Regions from separate parts of the Corynebacterium glutamicum ATCC 13032 genome, predicted to be linked through region 2. Evidence: predicted binding sites of a transcription regulator. Region 2 holds the regulator's gene; the other holds the start of a gene.
The links. Region 2 encodes LexA, which represses DNA repair genes until DNA is damaged. Its sites were predicted from a motif close to CGAACANNTGTTCG; they were not measured.

Region 1: the regulator LexA is predicted to act here: its motif matches at 3,995-4,008, upstream of CGL_RS10770 (SAV_6107 family HEPN domain-containing protein).

The regions. Positions count from the first base shown of each region.
Region 1 covers NC_003450.3:2,291,155-2,301,769, reverse strand. Annotated here, with positions in the region: gene CGL_RS10790 (alpha-(1->6)-mannopyranosyltransferase A) at 1-1,120, opposite strand, end outside; gene idsA (geranylgeranyl pyrophosphate synthase IdsA) at 1,130-2,230, opposite strand; gene metF (methylenetetrahydrofolate reductase [NAD(P)H]) at 2,341-3,321, shown strand; gene CGL_RS10775 (GNAT family N-acetyltransferase) at 3,328-3,891, opposite strand; gene CGL_RS10770 (SAV_6107 family HEPN domain-containing protein) at 4,116-4,541, shown strand; partial or broken gene CGL_RS10765 (DUF3040 domain-containing protein) at 4,871-5,264, shown strand; gene mraZ (division/cell wall cluster transcriptional repressor MraZ) at 5,965-6,396, shown strand; gene rsmH (16S rRNA (cytosine(1402)-N(4))-methyltransferase RsmH) at 6,642-7,655, shown strand; gene CGL_RS10750 (hypothetical protein) at 7,652-8,449, shown strand; gene CGL_RS10745 (peptidoglycan D,D-transpeptidase FtsI family protein) at 8,605-10,560, shown strand.
Region 2 covers NC_003450.3:2,032,962-2,043,576, forward strand. Annotated here, with positions in the region: gene hrpA (ATP-dependent RNA helicase HrpA) at 1-2,425, shown strand, start outside; gene nrdR (transcriptional regulator NrdR) at 2,467-2,919, opposite strand; gene CGL_RS15685 (hypothetical protein) at 3,026-3,448, opposite strand; gene lexA (transcriptional repressor LexA) at 3,788-4,549, shown strand; gene CGL_RS09610 (DeoR/GlpR family DNA-binding transcription regulator) at 4,854-5,633, shown strand; gene CGL_RS09615 (1-phosphofructokinase family hexose kinase) at 5,630-6,592, shown strand; gene ptsP (phosphoenolpyruvate--protein phosphotransferase) at 6,654-8,351, opposite strand; gene CGL_RS09625 (DeoR/GlpR family DNA-binding transcription regulator) at 8,767-9,561, shown strand; gene CGL_RS09630 (1-phosphofructokinase) at 9,558-10,550, shown strand; gene CGL_RS09635 (fructose-specific PTS transporter subunit EIIC) at 10,547-10,615, shown strand, end outside.

The DNA of each region.
Region 1 (10,615 bases), 260 kb from region 2:
AGTCGAAATCGTCAACGAACACTTCAGCCACCATGGTGATCACACTGGCCACCAAAGAAGGGAAAGCCAGCGGGTTGATTACCTTGCTGTTGCCACTGATCTCACTGATCCAGCCCCACGAAGCGCCAGACGCCCAAGTGATCGCACTGACAACAACACCAGTGACAGCAACACCTGCAGCTCCAGTGGCAAAGAACGCGGGGACCTGTTGCTTAAGGGTAGGGGAGTCTTTGCCCTTTTTGGTGGCTAAGAATCCTGCGAAATGATGCATGCCGATCCACACCACAAAAGGAAGTGCAATCGCCGCTGTAGCTTTCAGCGACACAGCCACTGCAATGAGTGCCACACCTGCCACGAAACGCTTCTTCAGTGCTAGCAACAAGCCGACGCTGACCAATCCCACCATGAGGGATTCATTGTGCATGCCGCCGATCATGTGGATGATCATCACAGGATTGGCCACACCAATCCACAATGCAATTGCTGGGTTGGCTCCAAAATGTTGTGCAATGCGGACAATGCTCCAGCCTGTCACAGCAAGGCCAATGATCGACAAGATCTTGTAAGCGACGACGCCCAAGGTGACATTATCGCCCACAACCGTGGTGATCATGTCTCCAATCCACAGGTGTAGTGGACCATACGGCGTCGTGGTGTTGCGCCAATCATGAGAGACCTCAAGCAACATGGGGCCAGGGTTTACCGCAGCGCCCTCAGTGTAGGGATCGAAGCCATCACGCAGCATCGCGCCCTGCATGAGATAGGAATAAACATCACGCGACATCATTGGTGCCGCAAAAATGAGGGGCACCACCATGGCATACAACGTGCGCTTTACAAGACCTAAGTCAGCAGCGTCTGCGGTGTCATCAGCGACTTTTTTCTTGAACAACCGACGTCCAAGGTGAACCCACGCGCCAATCAGCAGCAGCTGCCCAACCCACAACACGGTATTGGAAATACCCTGCGCGTGGCCAAAAGCAAGGAAGTTAAGCCCCAACGCATCGAGCACTCCGCCACGGTACCGAATGGCACCGCCACCGAAAGAGCCGAGCAGAAGCAAAACACCTGCTAGGCCGCCGAGCACTACAGGGTTGGTTAAACGTTGAAAAAGTGTCATACGCGTCTACTACATCCGACGTTCGGTTGAGCGGATAGCCAGTGCCCGCAACTGTGCGCGCACCTCATCGGGGATGTCTACATCATCGAGGTGAGCCAAACCGGATTCAGTCAGCTGGGAAATTCGCTGCTCAACTTCTTCTTCAGCACCAGTAGCTCGAATATGCTCTGTAATGACAGCAATATCTTCTGGTGAAGTCACCTTTCCAACACCTGCGCGAATGGCCGTTGCAGCTTCAGGAGATTGCTTATCAGCGCGTTGTAGAGCGAGCGCAAGAAGAACAGTGCGCTTGCCTTCACGGATATCGTCTCCAGCTGGTTTGCCGGTGATAGCGGGATCCCCAAACACACCAAGCAGATCATCCCTCAACTGGAATGCAATGCCGATGTCGTGGCCGTAGTGGAGGAGCGCGTCGATAAGCTGCGGCGAACCGCCAGCAATGGAGGCGCCCAGGTGCAATGGGCGCGCAATCGTGTAAGCGGCCGTTTTGAAGCGGTTGACAGAATCCGCAAGCTCCACCGACTCGTTGGCGTGCGACTCTAGATAAATATCAAGCAGCTGGCCGCCAATAACCTCAGTACGCATGCCACGCCAAGCATCCCTCGTGCGGGCCAATGCCTCTGCACTCAAACCGGAATCCTGCAGCATGTCTTCTGCCCACACCAATGCCATATCGCCAGCCAAAATCGAGACTGAAACGCCAAAGTGCTCGGGATCGCCTTCGAAATTATTGGCGCGGTGATCAGCTTCCACAGCCCGGTGAACTGTGGGGGCTCCGCGCCGGGTATCAGAAGAATCGATAATATCGTCATGAATCAAGGCACAAGCCTGGATGAATTCGAGACTCGCTGCGGCGTCAAGGACGGACTCAAGTTTTTCAGAAGAATTCTTATGGCCTTGCGCCGCCAGGAAACCAGCCCACGCATAAAGAGGACGGATTCGCTTTCCTCCATTGAGCACGAAACTGCGAAGATGGGCCACAGCATCTGTGACAGGAGCGCCGATATCAGCAATTGTTAGCTCTTGAGCATCGAGGAACTGCGTCAAACGATCTCGCACGACCTCCGGAAATTTGTCGAGGTCAAGGTCATGGGCATCGAAACTGCTCAAGGAGACGTCCTTCAATCGAATAGGGGGATGCGGGCTGAATTTTGGTGGAGGTGAATAAATGCCAGAGGCAGTCCCAACAAAACACTCTCATCACACTAAGATACCCAGGCATGTCCCTAACGAACATCCCAGCCTCATCTCAATGGGCAATTAGCGACGTTTTGAAGCGTCCTTCACCCGGCCGAGTACCTTTTTCTGTCGAGTTTATGCCACCCCGCGACGATGCAGCTGAAGAGCGTCTTTACCGCGCAGCAGAGGTCTTCCATGACCTCGGTGCATCGTTTGTCTCCGTGACTTATGGTGCTGGCGGATCAACCCGTGAGAGAACCTCACGTATTGCTCGACGATTAGCGAAACAACCGTTGACCACTCTGGTGCACCTGACCCTGGTTAACCACACTCGCGAAGAGATGAAGGCAATTCTTCGGGAATACCTAGAGCTGGGATTAACAAACCTGTTGGCGCTTCGAGGAGATCCGCCTGGAGACCCATTAGGCGATTGGGTGAGCACCGATGGAGGACTGAACTATGCCTCTGAGCTCATCGATCTTATTAAGTCCACTCCTGAGTTCCGGGAATTCGACCTCGGTATCGCCTCCTTCCCCGAAGGGCATTTCCGGGCGAAAACTCTAGAAGAAGACACCAAATACACTCTGGCGAAGCTGCGTGGAGGGGCAGAGTACTCCATCACGCAGATGTTCTTTGATGTGGAAGACTACCTGCGACTTCGTGATCGCCTTGTCGCTGCAGACCCCATTCATGGTGCGAAGCCAATCATTCCTGGCATCATGCCCATTACGAGCCTGCGGTCTGTGCGTCGACAGGTCGAACTCTCTGGTGCTCAATTGCCGAGCCAACTAGAAGAATCACTTGTTCGAGCTGCAAACGGCAATGAAGAAGCGAACAAAGACGAGATCCGCAAGGTGGGCATTGAATATTCCACCAATATGGCAGAGCGACTCATTGCCGAAGGTGCGGAAGATCTGCACTTCATGACGCTTAACTTCACCCGTGCAACCCAAGAAGTGTTGTACAACCTTGGCATGGCGCCTGCTTGGGGAGCAGAGCACGGCCAAGACGCGGTGCGTTAAGCCCTCTTAGGAATCATGAAGGGGGAGGGCGGTGATCAATACGGCAAACGGCCGTTGATCCCCGTCAAACCTAAACTGCCTGAGCAAGTCAGTGAAGCCGAGAGAGCGATACAGGCTAAACGCATGGTTCGCCTCATCGTCGACCTCGGGTGTAGACAAAATGGCAAAAGTGTTTTGTTTGTCTTTTAACAGTTCATGCATCAGCTTTCGGCCAATGCCGTGACCTTGGAAGCCAGGCTGAACATGAACTTCCGCAACCTCAAAGTAGTTGTGGATGATATGGATTTCCTCTTCCGTCGGGCCTCCTTGTTGTCGGAGTCCCCGGCGTAATTGGTGTTGCCACCAATGATCTGGGCTGCCATTGAAGCCATAGGCCACGCCCACGACCTGATCATCCATCAGCGCTGCCACTGCTGTGAATCCGGGGTTCTGGGAGTTTCTCCGCCAGACTTCGATCCGGGTATCCCTGATTGCTTTGTCATAGTTCATCGCTGCGATGTAGATATCCACCAACACTGGGGTGTTGGTGGTGAACTCGGGGATACTCAATTTACGAATGATCGGTGACACGCTCCCCATCAAACCAGAAGTGGTGATGTGAGTTGGGTGTTCCGCAGAAATCTATGCAGGAATCGGCCGAACTGAAGTAGTTTACACCCCAAAATCCATTATTCAAATATGTGTTCGAATAATCGATTTTGATGTCCACCCCTGTCCATATAGTGAGGGCTAACAAAAGAAACGAAGGTTTCTAGGCCTTCAAAGCTAGAGCGGATTGAAAGGAGAGGAAGACAATGGGTGACGTAATTTCAGCAACAACGAGGTTTGAGAGAGTGGGAGGAAAAAGGGCCCAGTTTTTCTCCAAGGCGCACATCCTTTTAGAGCAGGCACATACCTACCGCGGCGAAGGTGATCTTCTGCTGGCTCTAGAGATGTCCTATCAATCCGCTCTCCGAACGGCCGGTGCGGTGGTGGCGGGAAGCGACGTAGCTGCCAGAAAGCGGAAGCCTAAGAGTGCTTGGGATCAGCTCCAATTGGTGGGAGATGAGGCAGCGGAGTGGGCGGCTGAACTTTCCCAATTCTCCACCATTAGATCAAGAGCAAGCAGTGGGCTGGATATCACCCTTTCTGCGGCGGACTTAGATCGCTTTATGGCTCGAGTTGCCCTGTTCCTGGAGGAGGCGCAACACGGCTTTAGTCCAAGCGTGGATGCTGCATAGGTGCTGCGTAATCCTATTTTTTAACGCCCGCGCCGACATGTGATCTTTGTCTTATAAACCTTCGTTTGCGGCAGAACGGGGGTAGTTAACCAGACTGTTTTGGATTCGTAACAATCGTGAAAAAGTGCTGTTTAACCTGCTGTTTTAACAAATTCGTCTCAACTGACGGGCGCCTAGAGGGGAGTGTGTGTCAAAAAGATCCACCATGATCGGCCGGGGTATCCCCCTCGTTTTTGTCGTTATTGGCATAACGGGGAACATTCTGGATATTCTGGGCGTTAATAAGGCATAGAAGAAAAAATGTCTCTACTAACCACCGGGAGGACATCGTGTCGCTTTCAGAGCAGGAGCAACGCGCACTGCGCGAAATTGAGCAAGCGCTCATGGCAGATGATCCGAAATTTGGAAAAGCGGTTGCAAGTAACAATGGCCTAGCAGGCGGTGGGTTTACCCTTCGGGGAATCGCACTTTTCGTACTCGGACTTGTCCTTCTTGTTGCCGGCGTCGCATTAAGCCAGCAAACATTGTGGTTCGTTGCGCTCGGAATTATCGGATTCTTAGTCATGTTCGGATCGGGAGTGTGGATGCTGCGCGGGGGGCGGCTCCAACAAAATCTCCGTCACATCCCGCACTTCCAATGCGAAGAATCGCCAACAGGGCAATTCCACCATTGGGGACAAAATGGAAGAAAACTTCCGTCGACGATTCGAGGGCAATAAGTAAGAAGTAACTGAATAAGTCTTCTCACTCCTGGTAGCGCCCAGGAGTAAACGTGCGAGGGGCAACAGCTATCTAAGCTGTCGCCCCTCGCCGTTATTTTTTGGCATGAATTGGGCATGTATGAAGTGGGTACGGGGATGGGTGGGAATTCTTCTTCCGCGGCGGGCTAGGAATTAGCTATTGGGGGACCGGGCTAGTAGAGGTGGCGACTGGGTTCCCTCGGAGCTGAAAGCCTTCAATTCACACTCCCCACTTTCTCCCACCGAGACTCCCCACCTTCCCCCACTTGAAGAGCCGCCGATTCTGGCCGATGTGGAATCCTGAGAGTTCGTTGGGAACCTTAAGAGTTCTTCAGATTTTACCTGCCATTTCCCCTGCAAGATCGATGGTTTTGGGTAACAAGAGAAAGTTGGTGAAGTTGCTCAAAACCGCGATTTGAGTGGGTATGACATGGGGGGCGTGAAAAAATAAGGGGGCGACACGAAATTTGCCCCACTTTGTTTTTGTGTGGGTGACCTGCATGGATATTGGGAAAGTGGGGGAAAGTGAACCTAACACTTGATTCAGGTGGGGGAAAGTGGGGTATTGTGGGCTGCAGCGGTGCGCGGTGGTCTTGCATGAGAGGCCACTACGCACCCTCAGAGACAAACTGAATGGTTGGTTCTGTTTATGCCACTGAGTTGCTGGGAAGGGGACTTCAAGGATGTTCCTTGGTACCTATACCCCGAAACTCGATGACAAAGGCAGGCTGACTCTTCCAGCAAAGTTCCGTGAGGACCTTGCGGGGGGATTGATGGTCACTAAAGGTCAAGACCACAGTCTCGCGGTTTATCCGAAGGAAGAATTTGCAGCAAGGGCTCGCAAGGCAGCTGCAGTTTCTAGGACAAACCCTGAGGCTCGTGCGTTTATCCGAAACCTTGCAGCAAGCGCGGATGAACAACGACCCGACGGCCAGGGGCGCATCACCCTTTCGGCAGCGCACCGCACATATGCGGGGCTGACAAAAGAGTGTGTCGTTATCGGTTCGGTGGATTTTCTGGAGATTTGGGACGCTCAAGCCTGGGCCGCGTATCAGGAAGAGACGGAGGCTGCCTTCTCAGCAGCTGAAGATGACGTCCTTGGAGGATTGCTCTGATAGTTGGGCAATGCTTCGAAATGGCAGGGAGCGCGTGTATGGACTCTGCTCGAGGAGTGGCTCTGGTGTACTTCCCCGACATCAGATCGAGACTTTTCGAGTGGGGCCCTGTACGCACTCCGTGATTTGTGGAAAACGGACTGCGTGATATGTGGCTATGACATTGTCGCGCAGTTTTTTTATCCACAAACATAAGTACAAGACATTGGACATCTAGGCCGGCAGGAAAAGGGGGGAACACGCACATGGAAGATTTTTCCTTGGATGGCAACCACGGACACGTTCCCGTAATGCGTGATCGTATGGCGGCTTTGATCGCCGAACACGTGGAAGCATTGGGAGAAAACGCTGTCATTGTTGACGCAACCCTTGGCGCAGGCGGGCATGCGGAGTTCTTCCTGAACACGTTCCCCAAAGCGCGCCTGATTGGCCTTGATCGTGACCAAAATGCGTTGCGGGATGCTCGCGCGCGACTTGCTCCTTTCGGGGAGCGGTTCATTGGCGTCCAGACGCGTTTCGACGGACTCCGCGAGGTGTTGGAATCTGTCGAGGGCGACATCATTGATTTAGCTCGCGAGCACGGTATCGCTGGCGCTCTGTTTGATCTGGGTGTCTCCTCGATGCAGCTTGATCAGGTGGAGCGTGGCTTTGCCTACCGCACGGACGCGCCTCTGGACATGCGCATGGATGCAACTCAGGGTATTACGGCTGCAGATATCCTCAACACTTATTCGCATGGTGACATCGCTCGAATCTTGAAGACTTACGGCGATGAACGCTTCGCCGGCAAGATTGCTTCTGCGGTGCTGAAAGAACGTGAAAAAGAGCCGTTCACTACCTCTGCTCGTTTGGTGGAGCTTCTGTACGACGCCATCCCTGCAGCGACCCGCCGAACCGGTGGACACCCCGCGAAACGTACTTTCCAGGCGTTGCGCGTTGAGGTGAACAACGAGCTTGATTCCCTGAAGAATGTGCTTCCTCAAATCACTGACGCCCTCAATGTTGGGGGACGTGCAGTGTTTATGAGCTACCAGTCTCATGAGGACAAGCTGGTGAAGAAGTTCTTCACGGATCTGACCACCTCTAAGACCCCTCCGGGCTTGCCTGTTGATCTTCCTGGAACTGCACCACAGTTTAAGCAGGTTACTCGCGGTGCTGAAACGGCTTCGGAAGCTGAAATTGAAGAAAACCCACGTGCCGCACCTGTGAAGGTGCGCGCAATCGAAAGAATCGGCAACAACTCAGGAGACCTCTCATGACCATGACAAATGGCTCCCGCACAGAGTCGGGAAAGATTCGCGATCGACGTGTCGCTGACGCTGATCCACGGTATGGCCGTCGCGTCTCGGTGAGTAGGGATTTCTCCACAGCGGAAGCTTCGGGGAGGGGCGCGTCGATAAGCACGCAACCTCGTCGTGACATGGCGCCGGAAAGGCGCCACACAACCCGGGCCCTAGTGAACCCTGGCGTGCAACCAACGCGTAAGCGTTTGATGCAGCACAAGCTGGGCTCTCAGCAGGTTATGTCGGTGCGTGGTCGCCGCGTTGAGGCAAAACGTGCTGATCCTAAGGTGATCCAGCTGTCTGTGCTGGTGGTTATCCTGCTGTGCGTTGGTGTTGGCGCGACCATGGGTCTGTCCGGAACGTCTACACAGCAGACTTTCCAGTTGCAGGAACTTCAGGCAACTGAAACGGATTTGAGCAATCGCATTGAGTCGCTCAACCGAGATGTGGAAGATGCTCGCTCAGCAGCAACCTTGGCAGCGAATGCTACGGAGATGGGCTTGGTATCCCCAGTGGAACCTGGCGTGCTCGCAGTGCAGGAAAACGGTGATGTTGTGGAGGAGCGCGAAGCAAATCCAGAGACACGCCCTATAGTTGACATCAATGGACAACAGACCCGACCAAATCGGGCATCAAGCAACCCTGACGAGACTAACGCAGTGACTGAAAACCTCCAGGCGATTCCACAAGAAGCAGCAGCTCCGCCGTATCAGACCAACACTGTTCCTTATGCTGCAACCACCGGACAAGCAGGTGGCGCAGGGCAGTGACTTTCCCCAGCAATGGCAGAAGTCGGGGCGAGCGTGCGGGACGTGAAGATACGTCCCGCCGTTCGGCGTATCAGGACGAAAGCAGAAGAGCCGCTAGAGAGCGCGAACTTACGCGACGCAGCGGTAAAGCTAAAGGCGTAAACCAAGAAGAAGGAGTGACCTACCGGCCTAAATCTTCAACCCAGGGCGGCGCACGCAAGCGACGTGTGAACATGGTTACCGCTATCGCATTGGTCATCGCTGGCGTACTGATCATTCGCCTCGGCTGGGTCCAAGTTGTCTGGGGACCAGAACTGTCCCTCAATGCTTCGGAACAGCGCACCCGCGTGTACGTAGATCCTGCACGTCGTGGAAGCATCGTGGACCGCGAAGGAAACCAGATGGCGTACACGATGCAGGCACGTTCGCTGACGGTTTCTCCGAACATCATGCGTGAGGAATTAAAGACCGGAACTGATTTGGCCTTGCGTTTGGCGGCTGAAGAAACCGATCCGGAAAACGTGGCCAGCTATGTGACCATCGAAGAAGGCAACGCGTATGTTTTTGCGTCTGAAGAACAGCGCGAAACCATTCTGTCCGACAAGGTAGAAGAGCGCATTCAAAGCATTGCGGATCGGATCCCTGAGATCATCAAATCCCATGACCAAGATGTCACTGGAATTTCCTCTGAGGAGATCCTGGACAAGCTCAATGCTGATAGCCAGTATGAGGTGCTCGTCCGCAATGTTGATCCCGATGTAGCGTCAGAAATCACCGATGAGATGCCCAGCGTCGCAGCTGATCATCAAGACATCCGCCAATACCCAAACGGCGCGATTGGTGAAAACATCATCGGTCGAATCAGCATGGACGGCGAAGGCCAGTTCGGCTTTGAGGCTTCCAACGATTCCCTGTTGGCAGGAAACAACGGTCGCTCAACCCAGGACATGTCCATTTTGGGACAAGCAATCCCGGGCACGTTGAGGGATCAAATTCCAGCCATTGATGGTGCCAGCGTTGAACTCACCGTTGATCTGGATCTGCAAACCTATGTGCAGCAGGCATTGGAGCAGGCGAAAGCTAACTCCGGTGCAGAAAACGCCTCCGCTGTGGTTCTTGATGCCAAGACCGCTGAGGTTTTGGCGATGGCAAACACCGATACCATCAACCCCAACGAAGACACGGGAAAGCAGATTGAGCAGGGCAAGAGCTTTGACAATCCTTCTGTCACCCACCCCTTCGAGCCTGGTTCTGTAGCCAAGGTGATTACTGCAGCAGGCGTAATTCAAGAGGGCTTGACTACTCCAGATGAAGTGTTGCAGGTACCGGGCAGTATTGAAATGGCCGGTGTTTCTGTCGGTGATGCGTGGGACCACGGTGTCGTTCCCTACACCACTGCAGGAATTTTTGGTAAGTCCTCGAATGTAGGCACTCTGATGCTTGCGCAGCGTCTTGGTGAAGATAAATTTGCTGATTACCTGGAACGATTCGGTGTGGGACAGCCAACGGGTATTGAGCTTCCGAGCGAATCCCAAGGCCTGCTGCCCGCACGTGAGCAGTGGTCTGGCGGTACTTTTGCTAACCTGCCCATCGGTCAGGGTATGTCGATCACCACGTTGCAAATGGCTGGAATCTACCAAGCCTTGGCCAACGATGGTGAACGCATTCAACCGCGGATCATCAAGAGCGTGACTGATTCTGACGGAACAGTCCTAGAGCAGCCAGAACCCGATAAAATCCAGGTTGTCAGCGCTGAAGCTGCCCGCACCACGGTGGATATGTTTAGGTCTGTCACCCAGGTTGATCCAACTGGAGTGCAACAAGGTACCGCTCCAGACGCCTCCATTGAGGGTTATCAAATCTCAGGTAAGACAGGTACGGCGCAGAAAGTTGACCCCAACACGGGCGCGTACTCTAACTCGCAATACTGGATTACCTTCGCGGGTATTGCACCCGCTGATGATCCTCGATTTGTTGTAGCCATCATGCTTGATGAGCCAGAACGCGGAGTCCACGGTGGTGGCGGCCAAACCGCAGCACCTTTGTTCAAAGACATCGCCACCTGGTTGCTCAACCGCGACAACATCCCACTGTCTGCAGCCACCGAACCGATCATCCTTCAAGCTCAATAACTCAAACAGAAGTGTCTTTTGTAGAATTTCATAATCTGAACTTTTGTTTGAACTC
Region 2 (10,615 bases):
AGCCAACATCCCAGTCGATCCCCGCATGGCCCGCATGCTCGTAGAAGCCAACACTCTAGGCTGCCTGCATTCTGTCATGGTCATTGTGTCCGCTCTGACGATTCAAGATGTTCGCGAACGCCCCCTGGAATTCCAAGCCCAAGCTGATCAAGCCCACGCTAGGTTCAAGGACACCACCTCAGATTTCTTAGGCTTTTTGAAACTGTGGGAGTACATCGCCGATCAGCGCAATCAAAGCAGCGGCAATTCCTTCCGCAAGCAGATGAAAAAAGAATTCCTCCACTACATGCGTATCCGCGAGTGGTGGGATTTGGTGCGCCAATTAGAGCAGATTGGCCAGCAACTTGGTTGGGCAAAGAAGGAGCAGGTTGCAGGCACCGCCAGCCCTGACATCATTCACCAATCCTTGCTCACCGGTCTGCTCTCGCAAATCGGTTCCCGTGATGGTGAGAGCAAAGAATTCACTGGAGCCAGAGGTACCAAATTCTTGGTCTTTCCTGGTTCTGCGCTAACCAAGAAGCCGCCACAGTTCATCATGGCTGGCCAATTGGTAGAAACCTCACGTTTGTGGGCTCGCGATGTAGCCAAGATTGAACCAGAGTGGGTGGAAAAAGCAGCCGGCCCATTGCTCAAGCACCAATACTCTGAACCGTATTGGTCCTCAAAGCGTGGCGCTGCCATGGTGCACCGCAAATCAACGCTCTACGGTGTGACAATTGTTGCCGACAAGGTAGTTCCCTACCACACGGTTGATCCCGTGGCTGCGCGCGATATGTTCATCCGCCATGCCCTCATCGAAGGCGATTGGTCCACTCACCACCGCTTCTACCACGACAACGTGGCCAAATTGGAGGCAATCGGAGAACTTGAAGCCAAGGCGCGTCGCCGCGACATCGTCGTAGATGAAGACACCCTGTTTGATTTCTACGATGCCAAGCTTCCAAGCAACGCCACCACCACCCGCAATTTCGATTCCTGGTGGAAGAAAACATCACGCGTCACACCAGATCTTCTCGATTTCGACCCAGATAGTCTGATCAACGAAGACGCTGACGGCGTTAACGAAGAAGCCTTCCCCGACAAGTGGATTAAAGGCAGCCTGATCTTCGATCTCAGCTACCACTTCGAACCCGGCCACCGCGATGACGGCGTCACAGTCCTCATCCCCATTCCAGTGCTGGGTGGACTTGATACCGAAGGCTTCGATTGGCTAGTTCCAGGCTTAAGGCTTGATTTGGTGACCGAGTTAATCCGCACCATGCCTAAGGCTTTACGACGCACCGTTGTCCCTGCCCCGGATTTCGCCGAGCGGGTCTTGCCGTTACTGCGTCCCTACATGACACCACTGACCACCCAACTTGCCGATGCACTCCATACCCTGGGCGGCCAAGGAATCAACGCCTCTGATTTCGATCCTGCCAAACTCCCCGATCACCTGCGCATTTCCTATGCAGCAGTAGATCGTCGTGGCAAGATCATCGACCGCGACCGTGACCTCGAAGCACTAAAGAAACGCCGCGCGAACCAAATCAGGGCATCTGTTTCTAGCGTTGCTAAGGCATCCGAACAAGATGAAACTACGCAGTGGACCACAGATACCTTGGGCACCATCGATGAAGAAATCGAGACCACTGTCGATGGACAGTCCGTCACCGCGTACCCCGCCTTGGTTGTCACCCCGACTGGCGTATCCGTCAAGGTCATGCCCACCAAGGCTGCTGCTGATGCCTCGATGATCACCGCAACATTGACACTGTTGATGCGTGAGATTGAAGTATCCACAAAGCAAATGGTCAAGGGACTACCCTTGCAACAACGAGTCGCAGTGGACAACTATCCCCACGGCGGTGCCGAAGGACTGGTTTCTGATGCCCGTATCGCCGCAATTCGCGATTTGATGTTTGAACACGGCGGAGCTGTGCGTTCACCGGAAGAGTTCGACGTTCTTCTAGCCAAGGTGAAGCCGGAAACACCAGGAGTTGTTCGTCGAACTGTCGTTGAGCTAGCCCCAGCATTGGTTCACTATGCATCCGTTGTGTCAGAGCTGGAGTCCTGGTCTGGACCTGCCATTGACGATATGACCGCCCAGTTGGATTTCCTCTTGCCAAAGCAGGCCATCAGCATTCACGGCATCAGTAGGTTGAGGCACCTTCCGAGGTATCTGCAGGCGTTGACGATTCGCCTAGAAGAGATGAACCAAAATCCGGATCGTGACGCCGACCGTCAAGATGAAGTGAACTTCGTTGAAGAGCAGCTGGAGAAACAGCTCAGTAAGCTACCCGCTGCGCGAGCCAACACCAAGGAAGCCAAGGATATTGCCTGGCAGATTCAGGAACTAAGGATCAGCCTCTTTGCACAGCGGTTAGGCACTCCCCGACCTGTATCGGCGCAGAGAATCCAGAAGGCTATTGCCAAGCTTCGATAAGCACTGCTTGAGATGAGGGACTAGTTAAGACTTTGTGTCTGCTAGTCCCTTCCGCGTCTGCGCATGAGGCGGATTTCTTTTTCAAAGTCGTCAGCACTGTCAAAAGACTTATACACAGAGGCAAAGCGTAGGTACGCTACCTCGTCGAGTTCTCTCAGTGGATCGAGAATGGCTAAACCAATATCGTTAGCGCGTACTTGAGAGCTTCCGTTGCTGCGGACTGTTTCTTCCACTTGCTGAGCTAGGCGTTTCAACGCGTCATCTGATACGTCGCGGCCTTGGCATGCACGACGGACACCGGTGACTACTTTTTCTCGACTGAACGGTTCAGTGACGCCGTTTCTTTTAACAACGAGGAGAACAGCTTTTTCGATGGTGGTGAAACGGCCTTCGCATTTGCTGCACTCGCGGCGCCTGCGAATGGCGCTTCCGGCGTCAATGACGCGGGAGTCAATGACTTTTGAATGATCATGTTGGCAAAATGGGCAGTACACTAACGGATCCTCTCCCCCTCACTTACTTCGACTTCAAGCATTCGCCTAAAAATAAGTGAATCGGCTGTTGTGCCTTTAGTTTATGCCAGCATTGATCTATTCCCGATTAGCGCCCGAGACTGACACCCACCATCTGGGTTTCGTAGTAGTTCTGGCTCACTTCTTCTTCCCCTGATTGGGAGAGCAAAATTCCGGCGAAAATAACCAGCCCAAACAGTCCTCCGCCCGCCCATTGTTTGAGGGATTCTTTAATCGAACGCGCGTCACTATTGCCACCTGTGGTGTTTTCTGGGTCTTGTTCACGCACCTGTTGCTGTGATGTTCGATAATTTCTTTCACCGTGTGGAAGAATGCGAAGACTTGATGGCTGATGAAAACGATCTCCATTCGAACAGTCAATCGTTCGAACATGCCTCTTATTAGCTGATTTAAGACCGGCGCCTTCCCCCATCCAGACAGCAGCGGAAGGTACGACCACACCTTGACGCAGCTTACGTGAATCTAGCTCTTTACCCGCATAAACAGTCATTTCAAAACTCCCGCCTCAATTGTTTGCCCACATCTTAACTTTTAGCCACGACACGTTCGAACACCAATACCGTTCACATGTTCGACTAAGTTTCTATGTTCGATTTATAGCACCCCGTTCGAACGTTGTCTAGAGAAGATTTAAAAATCTCGAACACTCGTACCATTTCCGCAGGAAAACCTGTATGGTTGGAAACTAGAAATACTGACAGAGGTTCGAATAGCTCAGCATTCAGCTTCAGAAGTTCACACTGGATGAACCCTCATCAAGAGTGAACATGGAAGCGAACAGAGTTTTTAGTGCTTTAACGGGCAAACAATGAGAGGAAGGGAACGGAAGATGGCAATCGAAAAGAAGCCAGCAGGTGCACGAGGCAGTCGCGGTAGCCGCACAGTTAAGACCTTGCCCAACGGAAAACCAGATCCAGCAAGTTTGTCAGATAGGCAGCGCAGGATTTTAGAGGTTATCCGAGATGCTGTGGTTTTGAGGGGTTATCCACCAAGCATTAGGGAAATTGGTGATGCTGCAGGACTTCAATCCACTTCTTCCGTTGCTTACCAGCTTAAAGAGCTAGAGAAGAAGGGCTTCCTGCGCAGGGACCCTAATAAGCCTCGCGCGGTGGATGTTCGCCACCTTCCAGAAACTGAAAGCCGTTCCTCCAAGGCTGCTACACAGGCAAAGAGCAAGGCCCCTCAGGCCGGGGTCCATGATCCTGAGTTAGCTGGCCAGACCTCATTTGTCCCAGTGGTGGGCAAAATTGCCGCTGGTAGCCCGATCACCGCTGAGCAGAACATCGAAGAGTACTACCCACTCCCCGCAGAAATCGTCGGAGACGGTGACTTGTTCATGCTCCAGGTTGTTGGCGAGTCCATGAGGGATGCTGGCATCCTCACCGGCGACTGGGTTGTTGTTCGTTCCCAGCCGGTCGCTGAGCAGGGCGAGTTCGTCGCGGCAATGATTGACGGTGAAGCCACCGTGAAGGAATTCCACAAGGATTCATCTGGCATCTGGCTCCTGCCACACAACGATACGTTTGCCCCAATTCCTGCTGAGAATGCAGAAATCATGGGCAAGGTTGTTTCCGTGATGCGCAAGCTTTAAGTCGCTTTTCAGGTTCCCGCCACAGTATGTGTTCTCACATATCGTGGCGGGTTTTGCTTTATATAGCCACATTCGGGGGTAATCGGGCAAATAAGTTTTTGCTGATCTAGAAAGTGAGTTTACCTGTGGGTTTTCGAAAATTCTGGGCCGGACAATAGAAAAACGCTGCCCGGTTTTTTTGATTGACTCCCGATTTCACCCCTCCGCCGGCAACCAAATGAGGCTTTTGGGCGTTGGACAGTGAGACAATGGGTAAGAAATTCGGACATATTTAGTAAATTGGCTTTTTGCTTTAAGGAGTGACATGTACGCAGAGGAGCGCCGTCGACAGATTGCCTCATTAACGGCAGTTGAGGGACGTGTAAATGTCACAGAATTAGCGGGCCGATTCGATGTCACTGCAGAGACGATTCGACGAGACCTTGCGGTGCTAGACCGCGAGGGAATTGTTCACCGCGTTCACGGTGGCGCAGTAGCCACCCAATCTTTCCAAACCACAGAGTTGAGCTTGGATACTCGTTTCAGGTCTGCATCGTCAGCAAAGTACTCCATTGCCAAGGCAGCGATGCAGTTCCTGCCCGCTGAGCATGGCGGACTGTTCCTCGATGCGGGAACTACTGTTACTGCTTTGGCCGATCTCATTTCTGAGCATCCTAGCTCCAAGCAGTGGTCGATCGTGACCAACTGCCTCCCCATCGCACTTAATCTGGCCAACGCCGGGCTTGATGATGTCCAGCTGCTTGGAGGAAGCGTTCGCGCGATCACCCAGGCTGTTGTGGGTGACACTGCGCTTCGTACTCTCGCGCTGATGCGTGCGGATGTAGTGTTCATCGGCACCAACGCGTTGACGTTGGATCACGGATTGTCTACGGCCGATTCCCAAGAGGCTGCCATGAAATCTGCGATGATCACCAACGCCCACAAGGTGGTGGTGTTGTGTGACTCCACCAAGATGGGCACCGACTACCTCGTGAGCTTTGGCGCAATCAGCGATATCGATGTGGTGGTCACCGATGCGGGTGCACCAGCAAGTTTCGTTGAGCAGTTGCGAGAACGCGATGTAGAAGTTGTGATTGCAGAATGATTCTTACAGTCACTGCAAGTCCGTATCTGTTGAGCACCAATGAGCTTGACGGCACCATCGAAATTGGCGAAGCAAACAAAATCCGGCAGGTTTCCACTGTTGCCGGTGGTTTTGGCACCGGTGTGGCTGCCACCTTGTTTTATGGCGGCAATGAAACTTTTGCAGTTTTTCCCGCTCCAGAAATCTCTCATTACATGCGCCTGGTGACGTTTGCTGGGTTGCCTCATGAAATTATTCCGGTGGCAGGTCCCATCCCCATGCATTTGACCATGCGTGATGCAGAGGGCAATGAGACTAAGTTCAAAGACTCCCCCATGCCTTTGGATGTGTCCCAGTTGGCAATTCTTCGTGATCTAGTGGTGCGTCGAGCCGAAGATGCCGCGTGGGTGTTGTTGGGTGGCAATTTGCCGTCTATCGCGCCTGCTGCGTGGTTTGTGGATGTGGTGAGATCACTTCGCTTGTACCACCCTCATGTGAAGGTAGCTATCGCAGCAACTGGTGCTGCGTTGCGTGCGGTTATTCGACAGCTTGCAGCTACGTCCCCGGATGCGCTGATTGTGGCTGCGGAAGAAATCGAAATTGCCACTGGATTAGAACCCAAAACCTTGAGAGGTCCATGGGTAGAGGGAGATCTCTCCCCGACTGTGGCGGCAGCGCGCGCTTTAATTGATAGCGGTGTCACCGAGGTGTTGGTTACCAACAAGCGGACGGAATCTTTGTATGTTTCCGAGTCTGAATCACTGTTAGCCAGCTACGACAGCACCCCTGGTAAGCAGGGCGTGAATTGGCGGGAATCTTTTACTGCAGGATTCTTGGCAGCATCCAATGATGGAAAATCCACTGAGGACAGCGTGATCAACGCGGTTGCTTACGCCAACGCTGAAGGCAGTGAGTGGGACAACTACATTCCCACACCCGATAAGCTTCGGGCGGAGCACGTGGTCATCAAATCGCTTTAGACCACGCAAAAAGCCTCAAATTCCCACACAGGAATTTGAGGCTTTTTAGCTCAACAGTGGTTTAGACTGCTGCGTCGATCACTGCGCGTACAGCATCGCGTGCTTCAGTTGCACCTTCAGCGTCAAGTGCTGCTTCTGCTGCCTTCTTACAGGTTTCCAGGGTGACCTCTGACAGCTTTGCACCGACTGCTGCGAGAGCAGTGGATGCTGCGGACAGGGAGTTCACGCCAAGACCGGTGAGGACAGTTGCCAACAGTGGGTCTGCTGCTGCTTCACCACAAACACCGACCGGGGTGTTAAAGCGAGCACCTTCGTCACAGGTGTGCTTGATCAGGCGCAGGACTGCTGGCTGCCAAGGATCGGTCAGGTAGGCAAGCTCAGGAGACATGCGGTCCGCTGCCATGGTGTACTGGGTCAGGTCGTTGGTACCGATGGAAACAAAGTCCAGGTGAGGCATGATCTTGTCTGCCATCAGGGATGCTGCTGGAACTTCGATCATGGCGCCGGCGATTAGGCCACGCTCACGGCACATGTCAGCAAACCACTTTGCTTCATAAGCGGTAGCCACCATTGGAGCCATAACCCAGGTTGGGGCGTCGTCGCCACGGCCGAGTTCTTCGCTGGCCTTCGCAATTGCGTCGAGCTGGCGAGTCAGCAGATCAACCTGTCCACGTGCGATACGCAGGCCACGAACACCCAGTGCTGGGTTCATCTCATCAGCCATCGATGCGAATGGAACTGGCTTGTCAGAACCTGCGTCGAGGGAGCGGACAACGACCTTGGACTCTGGGAATGCTTCAAGCACCTTTGAGTAGACCGCAGCCTGCTCATCAACGCTTGGCTCTTCGGTGGCGGAAAGGAAGCACAGTTCGGTGCGGAACAGGCCGATGCCTTCTGCTTCGGTCTGTGCAGCCTGCTGTGCAGAGTTGCCGTCTTGGACGTTGGCCAACAGCTGAACGCGGTAGCCGTCCTTGGTTTGTGCAGGACCCTTCCACTCGGCGATGCGAGCAGCGCGCTCGAGGGACTCGGAGACGAGCTTGGTTGCTTCAGCTTCGTCCGCGTTGCGGTCAATGGTGCCGAGGCTGCCGTCGATAAGCACCTTTTCGCCGGACTTGATGTCCTTGATGCCGGCGCCGGATGCGACGATGCAAGGCACGTTGAGCTGGCGTGCGATGATCGCGGTGTGGCTCGTTGGGCCACCCAGCTCAGTGACAAGTCCCACAAAGAGATCTGTGTCTAGTGCCGCGGTGTCTGCTGGGGAGAGGTCATCTGCAAAGAGAATGACCTGTCCGGAAACAGCTGGCAGACCTGGCTCTTCATCGCCACGAAGTTCTGCGATGACGCGGTCGCGGATGTCGCGCAAGTCTGTGGTGCGCTCCGCGATCAGGCCGCCTGCGGCTTCGAACATGGAGATGAACTTGGTTGTTGCTGCAACCACGGCGTATTCCGCAGGGTGACCACCCTTGACACCCTTGATGACAGCCTTACGCCAGCCACGGTCATTGACCATGCCAGCAGTAGCTTTAAGCACCTCAGCTGCTGGTCCTTCAGCAGCTTCGGAGCGCTCAAGCAAACGAGAAGAGACTGTGGCTGCAGCGGCGTCGAAACGCTCCTGCTCTGCTTCACGGTTTTCTTCGGCGACGACTTCGCCTGCTTGGGGTAGTTCGGGGCGTGGGGTAATCCACACCGCGCTTGCATAACGGACTCCACCGACAACGCCGGTGCCCTTCAGTACAGTGTCTTGATTCACATCAGCCACAGTAGCCACCCATCCTCACAATCATTGAGTTAATTTCCTCAAGATCACCACAAAACCAACAGTTGTGCAACTATTCAAACATTTGGATATTGACAAACAAACACATATCAACATAGCGTGTTGTTAAGCGATCACCATATTTCATACGTTGAGACCATCGTCACAAGTTGATATTCCACCAGCTTATCAATGCATTTGAAGGAGATTTAACACCTTCTCCATCATAGTGACTGAGGCCACATCATGTGTTTTCCGCTCGATTTATTTTAGATTTTCCGCTTTAACCAGCACTTTTAATAACTTCATACGGTTCTTCCACAATCGGAACCAAAACAACACTGGTCAAAAACCAGTTTCCCGCTTGAACAAAATTTCTTCCACGTCAACACCAACTCCAACATCAGCGAGGTTAAGCATGGTCAGCCAAACGGAAAGACAGCATGCAATTGCTTCTTTACTGGCACCAACTGGTGCGGTGTCTGTAGGAGATTTAGCCGAGCATTTCCATGTGACAACCGAAACAGTGCGACGTGATCTTCGGATCATGGAGTCACTGGGTTTGTTGCAACGAGTTCACGGTGGCGCCATTAGCCCAGAGCCCATGGGTACGTCTCCCCCTCGGCTGAAACCTGCCTTGGGTAAAGGAATGCCACCGGAACCCCGTGTTTTAGAACTTGCAGAAACTGCAGTTTCCCTCATCACACCTCTAGCACGCAGCATTTTCCTGGATTCAGGTTTAGCGTGCACGGCGATTGCCACGGTGTTGGGGGATCCTCCAGAAGATGCCAGGTGGACTGTTGTTACAAGTTCCCCCGGCGCTGTGATTGCCTTGTCCGCGACAGATGCCACCTCCACGGTGGTGCTGCACGGGCAGGTTCACGGTAATTGTTCTTCAATCATTGGGTCCACGGCAGTAGACATGATTTCGCAGTTGCGCGCTGATATCGCCTTCGTGGAGGTTGATGCGATTCAATCCGATACAAGTCTGTGCACGTTTTTCCCGGAGACGATTCCCATCAAGCAAGCCATGATCAAAAACGCGGCTTTCACAGTTGCTGTTCTCAGCCCGAGATCTCCCCAAGATCAAGAACTTCAACTTTTGAAGCACCCTTTTTCCACCTTGGCTGATTTTGATGCCCTTGTTACCGATGACCACACGCTAGATTTTCCAGTTTTGCCCGACCACAACTTTCAGGTGGTAACCCCATGATCATCACATTCACCCCAAACCCGAGTATTGATTCCACGCTGTCGCTCGGCGAAGAGCTCTCCCGTGGATCCGTCCAACGACTTGATTCCGTCACCGCTGTCGCAGGTGGTAAAGGCATCAATGTCGCCCACGCTGTCTTGCTTGCGGGCTTTGAAACCTTGGCTGTGTTCCCAGCCGGCAAGCTCGACCCCTTCGTCCCACTGGTCCGCGACATCGGCTTGCCCGTGGAAACTGTTGTGATCAACAAGAACGTCCGCACCAACACCACAGTCACCGAACCGGACGGCACCACCACCAAGCTCAACGGCCCCGGCGCGCCGCTCAGCGAGCAGAAGCTCCGTAGCTTGGAAAAGGTGCTTATCGACGCGCTCCGCCCCGAAGTCACCTGGGTTGTCCTGGCGGGCTCGCTGCCACCAGGGGCACCAGTTGACTGGTACGCGCGTCTCACCGCGTTGATCCATTCAGCACGCCCTGACGTTCGCGTGGCTGTCGATACCTCAGACAAGCCACTGATGGCGTTGGGCGAGAGCTTGGATACACCTGGCGCTGCTCCGAACCTGATTAAGCCAAATGGTCTGGAACTGGGCCAGCTGGCTAACACTGATGGTGAAGAGCTGGAGGCGCGTGCTGCGCAAGGCGATTACGACGCCATCATCGCAGCTGCGGACGTACTGGTTAACCGTGGCATCGAACAGGTGCTTGTCACCTTGGGTGCCGCAGGAGCGGTGTTGGTCAACGCAGAAGGTGCGTGGACTGCTACTTCTCCAAAGATTGATGTTGTATCCACCGTTGGAGCTGGAGACTGTGCTCTTGCAGGTTTTGTTATGGCACGTTCCCAGAAGAAAACACTGGAGGAATCTCTGCTGAATGCCGTGTCTTACGGCTCGACTGCGGCGTCTCTTCCTGGCACTACCATTCCTCGTCCTGACCAACTCGCCACAGCTGGTGCAACGGTCACCCAAGTCAAAGGATTGAAAGAATCAGCATGAATAGCGTAAATAATTCCTCGCTTGTCCGGCTGGATGTCGATTTCGGCGACTCCACCACGGATGTC